4 regions of the Paenibacillus sp. FSL R5-0636 genome follow, and region 2 is predicted to be linked to each of the others. Evidence: riboswitches for the same ligand, from Rfam matches in the RefSeq annotation. Region 2 holds a riboswitch; each other region holds the start of a gene.

Region 1 (3,214 bases), 1.3 Mb from region 2:
AGTGATTCCAAAGATGTATTGAGTTGGAACGCGTTCTACTGAAATGTAGGCGTCGTATATAAGTGCTTGACCTGCTGTTAGCGTGGACAGCACAATAAAGGTCCACAAAAACTCTTTCCATGAAAAACGCTTGGACTTGAACCGGGCATGCTGCTCCTGCCTCTTACTCATTGCAGCACTGCCTTGTAGCCAAGCCCATGCACTGTCATGATCTTGAAGTCCACACAACAAGAGAACTTGTCGCGAAGTTTGACGATGTATACATCTACGGCACGCAGGCTGGTTTCGCTGCCAATGCCCCAGAACTCGTCCATTAGCTGGGCACGGGAAAAGGTATGTTTGGGGTAGGAAAGCATTTTGTAGAGTATGTTGAATTCCCGTACCGTCACAGGGATTTCCTCATCGTTTACCGTTGCTGTCATATCATCCGCGTCCATCATAAGACTTCCTACCCTCAGTTTTTTTTCGTGGGCAATATTTGCACGTCGAAGTAAAGCGCCCACACGCATTACCAGTTCGTCCATATTGACCGGTTTGACCATGTAATCATCAATTCCAGCGCGAAACCCTTTTTGTTTTGAGGAAATATCATCACGAGCGGTAACAAAAAGAAGGGGGATCGTTTTGTTAATAGCCCTAACCGTTTCCGCAAATTCAAAGCCGTCAATCTCTGGCATCATAACGTCTGAGATGATAAGGTCATACAGGCTGTTATACATCAAATCATATGCTTCTCGTGGGTTTAAACACCCTTTAGCGTCGTATCCATTATTGCAAAGATAGGTGCAGATAATTTGATTAAGCTTTATATCATCCTCGACAACAAGGATATTAACCATGAAAATCATCCTTTCTAAGAAAACTAAAATAATTATAAGAGTTATATATTAAGAAAATGTTTGGATGGATAGAGAAACTAAAAAACATACTTATCATAGCATAGTGATATACCGAAACGGATTGATAGTATAACTCAGCTGAACCTCAGATATCTGGAAAACTTGGACGAATTGGAAAAATGCAAAACTTTAGTATTTCTTCTGAGTATCATAGCGAATTCGAATGGAAGATAAGTCGTTTACAGGTAATTATAACCATGATAAAATTAGCGGTGGGACATGCGTCCCTAATCTATTAAAACTAATTGAATGTCCGCGTTAAAGGTAAAATCATCGAAAGATGATGACACAAAGCCATGGGTCTAAAGCCTTTCGACAGAAGGAAATGATCGCCAGGCCGCCATAGGGATGTCTTATGAAGCATAAAGGATAGCTCTAAGAATATGTAGTCTATTTTGAGCTCTTTTATTATTTCGACCTATACGGCGTTACATTATCGCAAGGGGCCGAAAGGGGAAGTACATGAACAGTTTTTTCAAAACAATAGGTACTAGTTTGGCAGTAGGTGCTTTATTGCTGTCCGGAACGATCGGATGGATGTCTAATCCAGGAGTAGTGTCTGCAGCTACCTCAACAGTAGTAACCGCGGATCAGATGATCAGCAAAGTAACGGCAGCCTCCAAAGCAATAAAGAATTTCCATCTGGATGTGACCAAAAAACAGGATATTCAAAGCGGCGGGGTGCGTATCAGCAACACCAACACTCTGAAGCTGGATATCAACCGTCTGCCGAATTTTGCCGCAGCAGGCACTGTCGCTAGTAGTCTTTTAGAAACATCGTACAGTCTATATGCCAATGACAAGGAGTTTTACTATCTTGTAGACGGAAGTGAACTGATCGATGAATCTGAAGATGAAGGTTACGACGATGACGGGGAGCCGATCGATCCTGATGCACAGTATTGGCTTGGACTGGAGAAAACGGAATGGGATGCCTTTTACTCTAAAGGCCAATACGATCCTGTTTCCATGCTTGATTCGGTCAAAAGTTATAAAAAATCCATGAAAGTCAGCACGGCTGGCGCACAAACGGTCTTACAATTCACGGTAACCGATCCGACAGCAGCTAAGGGGATAATCAAACTCTATGACCAGGAGAACCTCTGGGATGGTGAGACAGTTCAACCCAAAAGCGTAACGTGGAAATTATTCGTCAATACTAAGACCTGGCAAACGGAAAAGCTGACAGTCGATCTGAGTTATGTGCTGGTAAGTGACGGAGCCAAAGATACATACACCACGAAAATCGAAGCTAAATATTCCAAGAATAATAAAGGTACAGCCATTGTAAAACCGGCCGAACTAGAATAATAAGGACGATTCATATCGAGCAAAAAGCGCTGTTCCGCTGAACAGCGCTTTTTGTTGTATTCAACAGCAGTTCTTTATTAGTTGACAAGAATAAATCATTGCTGTAATTTATATGTATGCGCATGTATATAATATTTTGTTTAATATAATTTAATGAAAGTTGGGAAAAAGATGATAGCACTAGACACAGCATTAACTTTTCGCAGAGGACTGACATTAAAAAATCGAGTGGTTATGGCTCCAATGACCACGCGAATGAGCTTTTATGACGGTGTAGTAACACAAGATGAATTGAAATACTATTCACTAAGAACGGGCGAAGTAGGTGCGGTCATCACTGCGGCAGCAAATGTACAAGAGGGTGGAAAAGGATGGGAAGGTGAACTTAGTGTTTCCTCCGATCAATTTATTCCTAGCCTTAGCCGATTAGCATCTACTATTAAACGAAATGGAACAAAAGCTATTTTACAACTATTCCATGCAGGAAGAATGACAGATTCAAAAATACTACGTGGCGTACAACCAGTTTCCTCCAGCGCCATTGCTGCCGAACGTCCGAATGCAGAAATTCCAAGAGCATTAACAGAAGATGAAATTTTCGGTGTAATTGAGGATTTTAAAAAAGCGACTCAACGTGCTATTCAAGCTGGATTTGACGGGGTAGAAATTCATGGAGCAAACACATATTTAGTCCAACAGTTCTTCTCTCCACACTCCAACCGTCGTGATGATCAATGGGGCGGAAGCTTAGAGAAAAGATTTAATTTCATTAACCAATTAGTGGATGCGGTTATTGCTGTCGTTGACAATTCAAAGGTTAAGGATTTTATTGTCGGTTATCGTTTTTCTCCAGAAGAATATGAAGAGCCTGGAATTAAAATCACCGATACCTTTTATCTTATTGATAAATTAGCTGATAAAAAGCTAGATTATCTGCATATTTCATTAGGGGATTTTAAGAAAGTATCTGCATCAGAAGATTTTAAAGAAAAATCAATCCTGCA
Region 2 (3,214 bases):
CTGAGGATAACAGCGATCGGAAGTCCAAAATCCCTTGGAGTGGTTCATACCTAATAAATTTTTTAAAAAATGCATCCGCTCGAACTAGTGCTAAGCGGAAGCTATACGTTTTGATAACAATTCCATTATGCTCGATTTCCATAATTCAAGGAGGGTTCATTCTATGAAAATGGTACTTCTATCAGGCGGTTCAGGTAAACGGTTATGGCCGTTGTCCAACGACTCACGTTCAAAGCAATTTCTAAAGGTACTTGAAAGCCCTCAAGGTGAACCAGAATCCATGGTACAACGTGTCTGGAGACAGTTGGAGGAAGCAGGGATGGCAGAATCATCTTATCTGGCCACCGGCCGCGGCCAAGTAGAAATGATACAAAGCCAACTGGGAAGTCATGTGCCGATTATCGTTGAACCGGAGCGTCGGGATACTTTTCCGGCTATCGCCTTAACAGCTACCTATCTTTATTCAGTGGCAGGTGTTTCTCCAGCGGAGACGGTAGCAATATTGCCTGTTGACCCTTATGTAGAAGCATCCTTTTTCGATACCATAGCTATGCTTGAGGGGACCATGCTGGAAAGTGGAGCAAATCTGGCACTAATGGGTGTTGTTCCTGAACATGCCTCAGAGAAATACGGATATATTATTCCTACCACTGAAGAGGCGGGGGGGAATGGTTTTATGAAGGTGAGTCACTTTCAAGAGAAACCAGACCGCATACAAGCAGAACAGCTCATCGAGCAAAATGCATTGTGGAATTGCGGAGTGTTTGCCTTCCGTTTAGGGTACTTGTTAGATATTTTGCAGCGTAAAGGGTTGCCTTTAGGATATGAAGAATTGCAGAAGCAGTATAAGCTATTGTCTTCCATCAGCTTTGATTATGAAGTGGTGGAGAAAGAAGAACATATTGTGGTGCAGCCGTATGATGGATTCTGGAAGGATCTTGGAACGTGGAATACGCTGACAGAGGAAATGAGCAGCAAGCATGTAGGAAAAGGTTTTGTGACGGCGGATTCTGAGGGGACTTGCTTGATTAATGAGCTGGACATTCCGATTACGGTAATTGGTGCGAAGGATCTGATCATTGCAGCTAGCCCGGATGGAATTCTAGTTACCCATAAAGCTGAGAGCCCACGGATTAAAGAAGTGCTGAAGACCTTTGAACAGAGACCGATGTACGAGGAACGCCGCTGGGGCCATTACAAAGTTATTGATTATGTGAAATATGATGAAGGCAATGAAGTGCTGACCAAACGGATTTTTATATCCGAGGGGAATAATATCAGCTATCAATTACATCGCAAGCGTAGTGAAATTTGGACAATCGTCAGCGGCGAAGCAAGTATTGTGCTGAATGAGAAAAAACATAATGTGAAGGCTGGGGACGTGGTACGTATACCGGAAGGAACGAAACACGCGATCCTTGCTTTGACGGATGTTGAGTTTATAGAGGTACAGACGGGGTCTGAATTAGTAGAAGAAGATAACATTCGTATTACTTTAGACTGGAATGATATAGAACTACAACAATTCATTTCATAGGTCTAACCTATCTATTTAACCAATTCAAAATTTCTTGAAACAGGTAAATTGACTCAATTATCAAAAAAAGTCATAAAAACACTAAATATATCATTAATTGTCGTCGATACTTACGGTAAGAGAGATTATTTCTCTTAAATTGAAAAGGCAAACCTATCGAAAGGTAGGGACGCAAAGCTATAGGGCCTTCGAAAGAGTGGCAGCCTGGCTACCGAAAGGGAGATTATTTTGAAAGCTTACCGTACGTATCGATTGTTTGGTGCATTTCTGTCACTCGTCCTGTTTCTGACTGCACTTCCGCTTGCTGTTGGAATTTCGCCGTCTATTGTCATAGCTGCTTCAAATTCTGGAACGCCAGTTACCCCAGGTGCCTCACCTGAAGCCGTAAAGCTGCTTAACTATTTTTACTCGATCTCAGGAAAAGGCATTATTGCTGGTCAACATGACTATTTAGAAAGTCCAGATGAAATTAACAATATGCTGAAGGGAACCAGCGGACAATATGCGGCTCTTCACGGTTATGAAATGGGTGCGATCAGTGGTCAGTCCGAAGCAACGATGGCTTGGCAACGTCAAAATGTGGTGAACAGCGCCATCAACTGGAATAAAGCGGGCGGGATCGTAGCTATGACTTTTCATGCTAACCTGCCGGGCACCTCTTATGACTGGGATAATGTGAAAAAAACACTTAGCCAGAGTGAGTTCGATAGTTACGTTACACCGGGTACTAAGCAATATAATAATCTGATCGCTGAGCTTGATAAGGTGGCAGTCTCTTTAAAAAGCTTGCGTGATGCCAATGTTCCGGTGCTTTGGAGACCCTATCATGAAATGAACGGGAACTGGTTCTGGTGGGGGAAGAAAAATAACTTTTCTAAACTATGGAATATAATGTATGACCGTTTTGTTAACGTTCATAAATTAAATAATCTGTTATGGGTATGGAGTCCGAATGCTCCCAATGTTTGGTCAGATCCTTATGCGCTAACTTATCCAGGTGCTGATAAAGTAGATATTCTGGCAGCAGATATATACGAAAATGATTACCAGCAAAAATACTATGACAGCTTGTTGAGTCTAGCCGCAGGCAAACCGATTGCGATCGGGGAGAATGGTGAAATGCCTAATCTGGAGAAGCTTCAGCAATCGCAAAGTAAATGGACGTATATGATGAGCTGGGGAAAAATGCTTTACGAAAATAACAGTGCAGACACAATCAAAACATTTATGAATAGCAACTACACCCTGACCAGAGATAAATTAAATACTGGTCTGGCACCGACACCTAGCGCCGCACCAGCGCCGGCACCTTCCGAAGAAGAGGGGGAGGCAGCAATTCCTCTCGCGAAGGGGCTTGCAGGAGAGTATTACAACAACATGTTATTGTCGGGAGCGGCAACTCTTAACAGAACTGATGCAATAATCGATTTCAATTGGCGGCAAGGCTCGCCGGATGCCGCCCTCGGGATTGATCGTTTCTCCATACGTTGGAGCGGTAAAATTAAGCCGTTATATAATGAGCAATATACATTTTACACTACCTCAGATGATGGTATCCGTGTCTGGGTGAATGGGGAATCCGTGATTGATAGTTGGACTAAGCAAAGTGGTACTGAGCGTAAGGGCACTATAACGCTGAAGGCTGGTCGGCTATACGATATCAAGGTGGAGTATTAC
Region 3 (3,214 bases), 570 kb from region 2:
CGATGATTTCATCAGGTGTTGGTGTTGGCGTTGGTGTCACTGCCGGTACCGGACCTAATGGGATCTCATCATCATCAACAAGTACTTCTGTGCTATTCGACGGTGTTGGTACTGGCGCTGGTGTCGGCGAAGCTACAGGCCCAAGCGGCACAGGATCTTCTGCAAGAACTATAGTGCCAATTACGGATGATGGCGTGGGTGTCGGGAACACCGAAGTCTCTGGTGTTGGTGTTACCTCTGGCGTTACCGTCGGTGTCGGTGTTGCTTCAGGCGTTACCGTCGGTGTCGGTGTTGCTTCTGGCGTTGGCGTCGGCGTTGGTGTCACTGTTGGCGTCGGCGTCACTGTTGGCGTCGGCGTCGGTGTTGGTGTCGGCGTTGGCGTCACTGTCGGCGTTGGCGTCGGCGTCGGCGTTGGTGTCACTGTTGGCGTTGGCGTCGGCGTTGGTGTCACTGTTGGCGTTGGTGTTGGCGTCGGCGTTGGTGTCACTGTTGGCGTTGGCGTCGGTGTTGGCGTTGGTGTCACTGTCGGCGTCGGTGTCGGCGTTGGTGTCGGTGTCGGTGTCGGTGTCGGCATTGGTGTCGGCGTCACTGTTGGCGTAGGCGTTGGTGTCACTGTCGGCGTCGGTGTCGGTGTCACTGTTGGCGTCGGCGTTGGCGTTGGTGTCACTGTCGGCGTCGGTGTTGGCGTTGGTGTCACTGTCGGCGTCGGCGTTGGTGTCACTGTCGGCGTCGGTGTTGGCGTCGGCGTCGGCGTTGGTGTCACTGTCGGCGTCGGTGTCGGTGTCACTGTTGGCGTCGGTGTTGGTGTCGGTGTCGGCGTCGGCGTCACTGTTGGCGTCGGTGTCGGTGTCGGCGTTGGTGTCACTGTCGGCGTTGGCGTTGGTGTCACTGTCGGCGTTGGCGTTGGTGTCACTGTTGGCGTTGGCGTTGGTGTCACTGTTGGCGTTGGTGTCACTGTTGGCGTTGGTGTCGGCGTTGGTCCAGGTTCATCACCATCGTATGGATAGTGGTGAAATTCACCACCACCAGTCCCTTTGAGTGAAGCCGCCACTAAAGTACCGTTAATCTGACCATTAATAAAATCAACATGAGCATAGGGGGCAAGTATGCTTCCCATTACACCTATGCCTGCCATATCAAGATACGCAGCTTGGCTAAAGTTAAGCAAAATTTTCTTGCTGTTCAACACGTTATTAGGTAGAAATCCGAAGTTTTTCATTTTTACGTTAGAACCATCAATATTAATAATTGCTGTAGATCCTGAAGGAACATTTATTGTAATTCCATAGGTATTAGAGACGTTATCTCCTGGAACATTAAAAACATTGACCGCAGGATCTGTACCTGTCAGGGTAAGACTGCCATATTGGTACACTGTTGTTCCATTCGCCGGCAATGCTGCAAGTTCTGCTGATTTGTCCTTCAAAGACTGACCTACGGCTGAAAAGTCAATCGTACTCCCCTGTCTTTTTGTACCTCCCTTGAGGAGCGTTACATTCCCTGAAAAATCTCCCCCGTGCACGATATTCCCATAAACAGTACCTCCGTTGAAAGTAAGATTCCCTCCAACAACAAGTGTGTCAGTCAAGGAAACCTCAGCAGCGGTCAACCTATCTCCAACACTATAGTTGGTTAAAGTAACGTTACCTCCAGCAGCAAACCTTCCTTCCGTATCCGAAACCGTTGTTATATCCCCTAGAATAAACACGTTGTAGACCCCTGCAATTCCCAATGTAGAAGAACTACTAGCTCCAGCAACTCCAGCTCCTAATGAGGAAAGCCCACTACCTACCGTCAAAATCCCAGCTAATACAAGCGAGAGTAACGGTCTTATTCTTCTTTTCAAATGGCACACCTCCTAAAACTATGATTTATATTAATCAGAATAATTACCAGAAACTCTAAAGGACCTAACAACAAAAAAGACCGCCAAAAAGAAGTGGAATTCCCTTCTCATGGCAGTCGGACGGTCATTGTGCCTTTAAGACACTTTAGACTCCTGGACTTTGCGTCCCGCCCTTTCAGACGGTTTGCTATTATCATGACTATATATATGTATTACACTGCAAGTCCAGAACTGGTAGCCGAAGCATTCTCTCCAATAACCGTCTATGACTTTTAATACTTTTTGAATTAATAACAGTTTAGCGCCCGGCACCCACAATTGTCAATCAATTCCTTTCGATGATCCCCCTCATTATTACCATACAAAAAAAGCGCCTAAAGGCGCTTCGCATAAGGTTTTTCATTAAATTTTAAAGTAACTGTATATAGCCCAATATGGATATCCATAAGGGAACACTCAGAATTAAACCAAAAAACAATCCACGCTGGAGGCTGCCCTCTTTTTCCATCATAATTCTCCTTTATGTGCGTCCGATACATTAATTTTTATTATTACAATTTTAATATAATTTATTCTTCGTTATTTAGTTGTGAATTTAATCACATTGAATAAGCTGTTTAGAAATACCATTGATTATTTTTGGAATATCGGGGTAGAATACGAATATACGTTCCTATTAGAGGTGATGAGATTCATGCATAGAGCAGAAAGCAGGGACAACATGCTGGTGAAATCTTATTTATTGCTTCCGATGATTTTATCAGCTTTCGAACGGGACTCCGCCATTTTATCTACACACTTACGAACACCCGCCCCTTATCTGGAGGTGCTTGGAACAGCTGCTGCAGTAGCTACAACAGATCTAAGGGATGTTCGTGCAGAAATGAGAAGACGGGGAATCAAGGTGTATGAGCAAAACAGACTTAATACGGGAATTGAAGCCAAGTATATATGTCGTGGCTATCACGAACGAATGCTGCTGTTGAATGACATTGTTGCGGCTCAGGCTGCCATCCATATGCGCAGATACCTAGGGCTGGATATTTCCTCTTTTAAGAGTTACGAAGAACAGTATCAGATTAAATAAAGCTGTATAGAAGCCGCTCTACTCTCCCCCCAATCAATTAGTGAACAAAAAAATAGGCCTTACCATGGGAGTTGGCAAGACCTGAGAGAGATATACCACAAAACACTGGGGGGTGTTTGGTGTCTTCAATATATACCTCGAACCTGAAAAAAAGCTGATAGGCACATAAAAATTACATTAAAAATATCATTCGCCGTTCAGAAGTGATCCGAATGCTCCCACAAGCTTAGCCGACCTTTGGCTGGAATTGGATGGCGCAGTGAGTGAACCTCTTCAAGCTT
Region 4 (3,214 bases), 390 kb from region 2:
CAAGTTTATCGTGCTGAATCTGGTAGTGCTCGGAATATCACTGCTGCTAATGCATCTGTTGACAGACAAACTAGGTATTCAAGTCTTGATCTCCAAGGTGCTGGTTACCTTTATCACGGTGATCATCAATTTCTTTGGAAGTCGTATATGGGTATTTTAAACATTAATTTCAGGCAGAAGGAGTTGCTATGCTTAAAGGCAAGTAGCTGTTTCTGCTTGATTTGTATATAACCATAGAAACAATATACGGAGGTGAATAACATTGCGTAAATTCTCCTATCTACTCATACTGGCTGGGATACTTATCATGTTATATCCGACAGCTAACGAATGGTACAACGACAGGCAGCAGGAGAAGTTATTAGAAACGGCTGAACTAAGCACTGCCGATAGTACTCCCCAGCCAGATTTGAAGAGCAGGTATGCTGAAGTTACTCAGCTGTTAGCAGAGGAATCGGTTCTGGATGCTCAGGCACAGCCCCAACCCCAAGAGACAGAAAAGCCTGAACCGGAGATTGAGGTCGGTGGCAAAGTAATCGCACTAATTGAAATCGGTAAGATTGATTTGAAGCTGCCTGTATTAGAAGGGGCTACAAAAGCTAATATGAAACATGCTGCAGCCCATATGAAAGAAACGGCACCCCTTGGAGAGATCGGAAATGCTGCAATCGCGGCGCATCGGGCTCGAACTACGGGTCGTTTGTTTAACAGATTGAATGAGGTTGTTGTGGGGGATGTTATCACGGTAAAGACTAGTGATCAGGTGTTTAACTATGAGGTATACGATATTTCTGTTGTAGATCCGAGTGATGTCTCCGTTCTTGACGGGAATGACAAGGATAAGATTCTTACTCTGATTACATGTGATCCGCTAGTGAATCCAACGCATCGGCTGATTGTTCATGCCAAATTAACAAAAGGAGAATAGTGAATGACAAGAAAACACAAATACCGGGAGATATTTATAAAATAATGGGTAATCTAGTAAATTAGGTCTTGTTCACAACTATAAATATGATAGTATTATACTATGAAAGCTAAACACGATAACGGCAAACCTTCCGAAAGGTAGGGACGCAAAGCTAAAGGGCCTTTTCCCGAAAGGATGGCAGCCAGCTACCGAATGAAGAGGCTTTTTTTGTTTGTTTCAAATGGATTCTATCAACTATATCTAGTAAAGCTAGAACAGATAGAGCTTATACGATAACGGCAAACCTATCGAAAGGTAGGGACGCAAAGCTAAAGGGCCTTCCCGAAAGGATGGCAGCCAGCTACCGAAAGGAGTTTTATCCGTGAAAAAGGTTTATTTTATGCTGGTGGCGCTGTTCGTCCTAATGACTTCAGTTCCGGTAAGTACAGCTCAAGCTGCAAGTGCAGATGCCAGCTGGTTGATTACATCCAAAGTGGCTCAAGGTGTTATTGGTATTAACTATGATATTCCGAAAGATAAAAGAATCAAACTCATGATCACCAAAGATAACAGCAGCTATACTTATAACTTGTATGCTTCTGGACAAGCTGAGGACTTCCCTTTGCAACAAGGAAATGGGACTTATAAGGTTTCTGTTCTGGAGAACACAACCGGTAATAAATACAAAGCGTTATATTCCGAAGTAGTAGACGTAACCATGAGTGACTCGAATTCCGTATATTTGGGCTCCGTACAGAATGTGAAATGGAGTTCTTCTGATAAAGCGATTGTCAAAGCTAAACAATTAGTACAAGGCAAAACAACAGACGAAGAGAAAGTTAAAGCGATCTATAACTATGTAGTTGCGAATGTACAATATGACTACTCTCTTGCTAATAGTGTAACTACTGATTATATTCCAAGCATCGATAAGACATTGACTACTAAAAAAGGGATTTGCTATGATTACGCTTCTCTTTTTGCCGCAATGCTGCGGAGTGTAGATGTTCCTGCTAAGTTGGTAATGGGGAATACAAGCTACGTTACGCAATATCATGCATGGAACGAAGTGTTGCTTAATGGGAAGTGGGTTACCATTGATACTACAGTGGATGCAGGACTTGCAAAGAGTGATAAGAAAACCGATTTAATTAAAGCCTCAAGCAAATATACTGCGGCAAAATACTATTAAATTCGTTGCTATAAACATAACTCTATTAAATAAACAACTAGCTTAATTATTAAGCTAGTTGTTTATTTTTATATTAGGGGTTGCTTTTCTATTAATAGTTGGGGTATTATAGGTAAGCGTTGTTAGACAGCGTACAGGCGATACAAACGAGGCTGATAAAAAGCTTCGAAAAATAAAGCTTGCATTTCTGAAAACAACATGATATATTATAAGAGTTGCTGCTGAGGCATTAAACGGCGTCAACGAGAACTTGATCTTTGAAAACTGAACAACGAGTGAGTAGGAAATCACGTAAGTGATATCCAAAATTAGAGAATTAATTTTCGTCAGATGTTTCAAAATGAGCATATCGCTCTTTTCAATACTAATTGGAGAGTTTGATCCTGGCTCAGGACGAACGCTGGCGGCGTGCCTAATACATGCAAAGTCGAGCGGAGTTATTTTGAAAGCTTGCTTTCAAAATAACTTAGCGGCGGACGGGTGAGTAACACGTAGGCAACCTGCCCTTCAGACTGGGATAACTACCGGAAACGGTAGCTAATACCGGATAATTTCTTTTTTCTCCTGAGAGAAGAATGAAAGACGGAGCAATCTGTCACTGAGGGATGGGCCTGCGGCGCATTAGCTAGTTGGTGGGGTAACGGCCCACCAAGGCGACGATGCGTAGCCGACCTGAGAGGGTGAACGGCCACACTGGGACTGAGACACGGCCCAGACTCCTACGGGAGGCAGTAGGGAATCTTCCGCAATGGGCGAAAGCCTGACGGAGCAACGCCGCGTGAGTGATGAAGGTTTTCGGATCGTAAAGCTCTGTTGCCAGGGAAGAACGTCCGGTAGAGTAACTGCTATCGGAGTGACGGTACCTGAGAAGAAAGCCCCGGCTAACTACGTGCCAGCAGCCGCGGTAATACGTAGGGGGCAAGCGTTGTCCGGAATTATTGGGCGTAAAGCGCGCGCAGGCGGCTATTAAGTCTGGTGTTTAAACCTTGGGCTCAACCTGAGGTCGCACTGGAAACTGGGTGGCTTGAGTACAGAAGAGGAAAGTGGAATTCCACGTGTAGCGGTGAAATGCGTAGATATGTGGAGGAACACCAGTGGCGAAGGCGACTTTC

Evidence for each region. A riboswitch is a leader RNA that binds a small molecule or an ion and turns the genes downstream of it on or off. The one in region 2 is predicted to bind cyclic di-GMP.
Region 1: another riboswitch for cyclic di-GMP. It lies ahead of MKX34_RS10665 (DUF6612 family protein); the one in region 2 lies ahead of MKX34_RS04785 (glycosyl hydrolase).
Region 3: another riboswitch for cyclic di-GMP. It lies ahead of MKX34_RS02435 (choice-of-anchor A family protein); the one in region 2 lies ahead of MKX34_RS04785 (glycosyl hydrolase).
Region 4: another riboswitch for cyclic di-GMP. It lies ahead of MKX34_RS03230 (transglutaminase-like domain-containing protein); the one in region 2 lies ahead of MKX34_RS04785 (glycosyl hydrolase).

The regions. Positions count from the first base shown of each region.
Region 1 is NZ_CP150232.1:2,423,889-2,427,102, forward strand. It holds gene MKX34_RS10655 (HAMP domain-containing sensor histidine kinase) at 1-171, opposite strand, end outside; gene MKX34_RS10660 (response regulator transcription factor) at 168-839, opposite strand; cyclic di-GMP riboswitch class I at 1,153-1,244, shown strand; gene MKX34_RS10665 (DUF6612 family protein) at 1,362-2,210, shown strand; gene MKX34_RS10670 (NADH-dependent flavin oxidoreductase) at 2,364-3,214, shown strand, end outside.
Region 2 is NZ_CP150232.1:1,117,053-1,120,266, forward strand. It holds gene MKX34_RS04780 (sugar phosphate nucleotidyltransferase) at 164-1,537, shown strand; cyclic di-GMP riboswitch class I at 1,674-1,753, shown strand; gene MKX34_RS04785 (glycosyl hydrolase) at 1,766-3,214, shown strand, end outside.
Region 3 is NZ_CP150232.1:551,186-554,399, reverse strand. It holds gene MKX34_RS02435 (choice-of-anchor A family protein) at 1-1,846, opposite strand, end outside; cyclic di-GMP riboswitch class I at 1,955-2,045, opposite strand; gene MKX34_RS02430 (hypothetical protein) at 2,541-2,933, shown strand; gene MKX34_RS02425 (ASCH domain-containing protein) at 3,131-3,214, opposite strand, start outside.
Region 4 is NZ_CP150232.1:731,303-734,516, forward strand. It holds gene MKX34_RS03220 (GtrA family protein) at 1-160, shown strand, start outside; gene MKX34_RS03225 (class D sortase) at 263-928, shown strand; cyclic di-GMP riboswitch class I at 1,042-1,124, shown strand; cyclic di-GMP riboswitch class I at 1,199-1,279, shown strand; gene MKX34_RS03230 (transglutaminase-like domain-containing protein) at 1,293-2,102, shown strand; rRNA gene MKX34_RS03235 (16S ribosomal RNA) at 2,468-3,214, shown strand, end outside.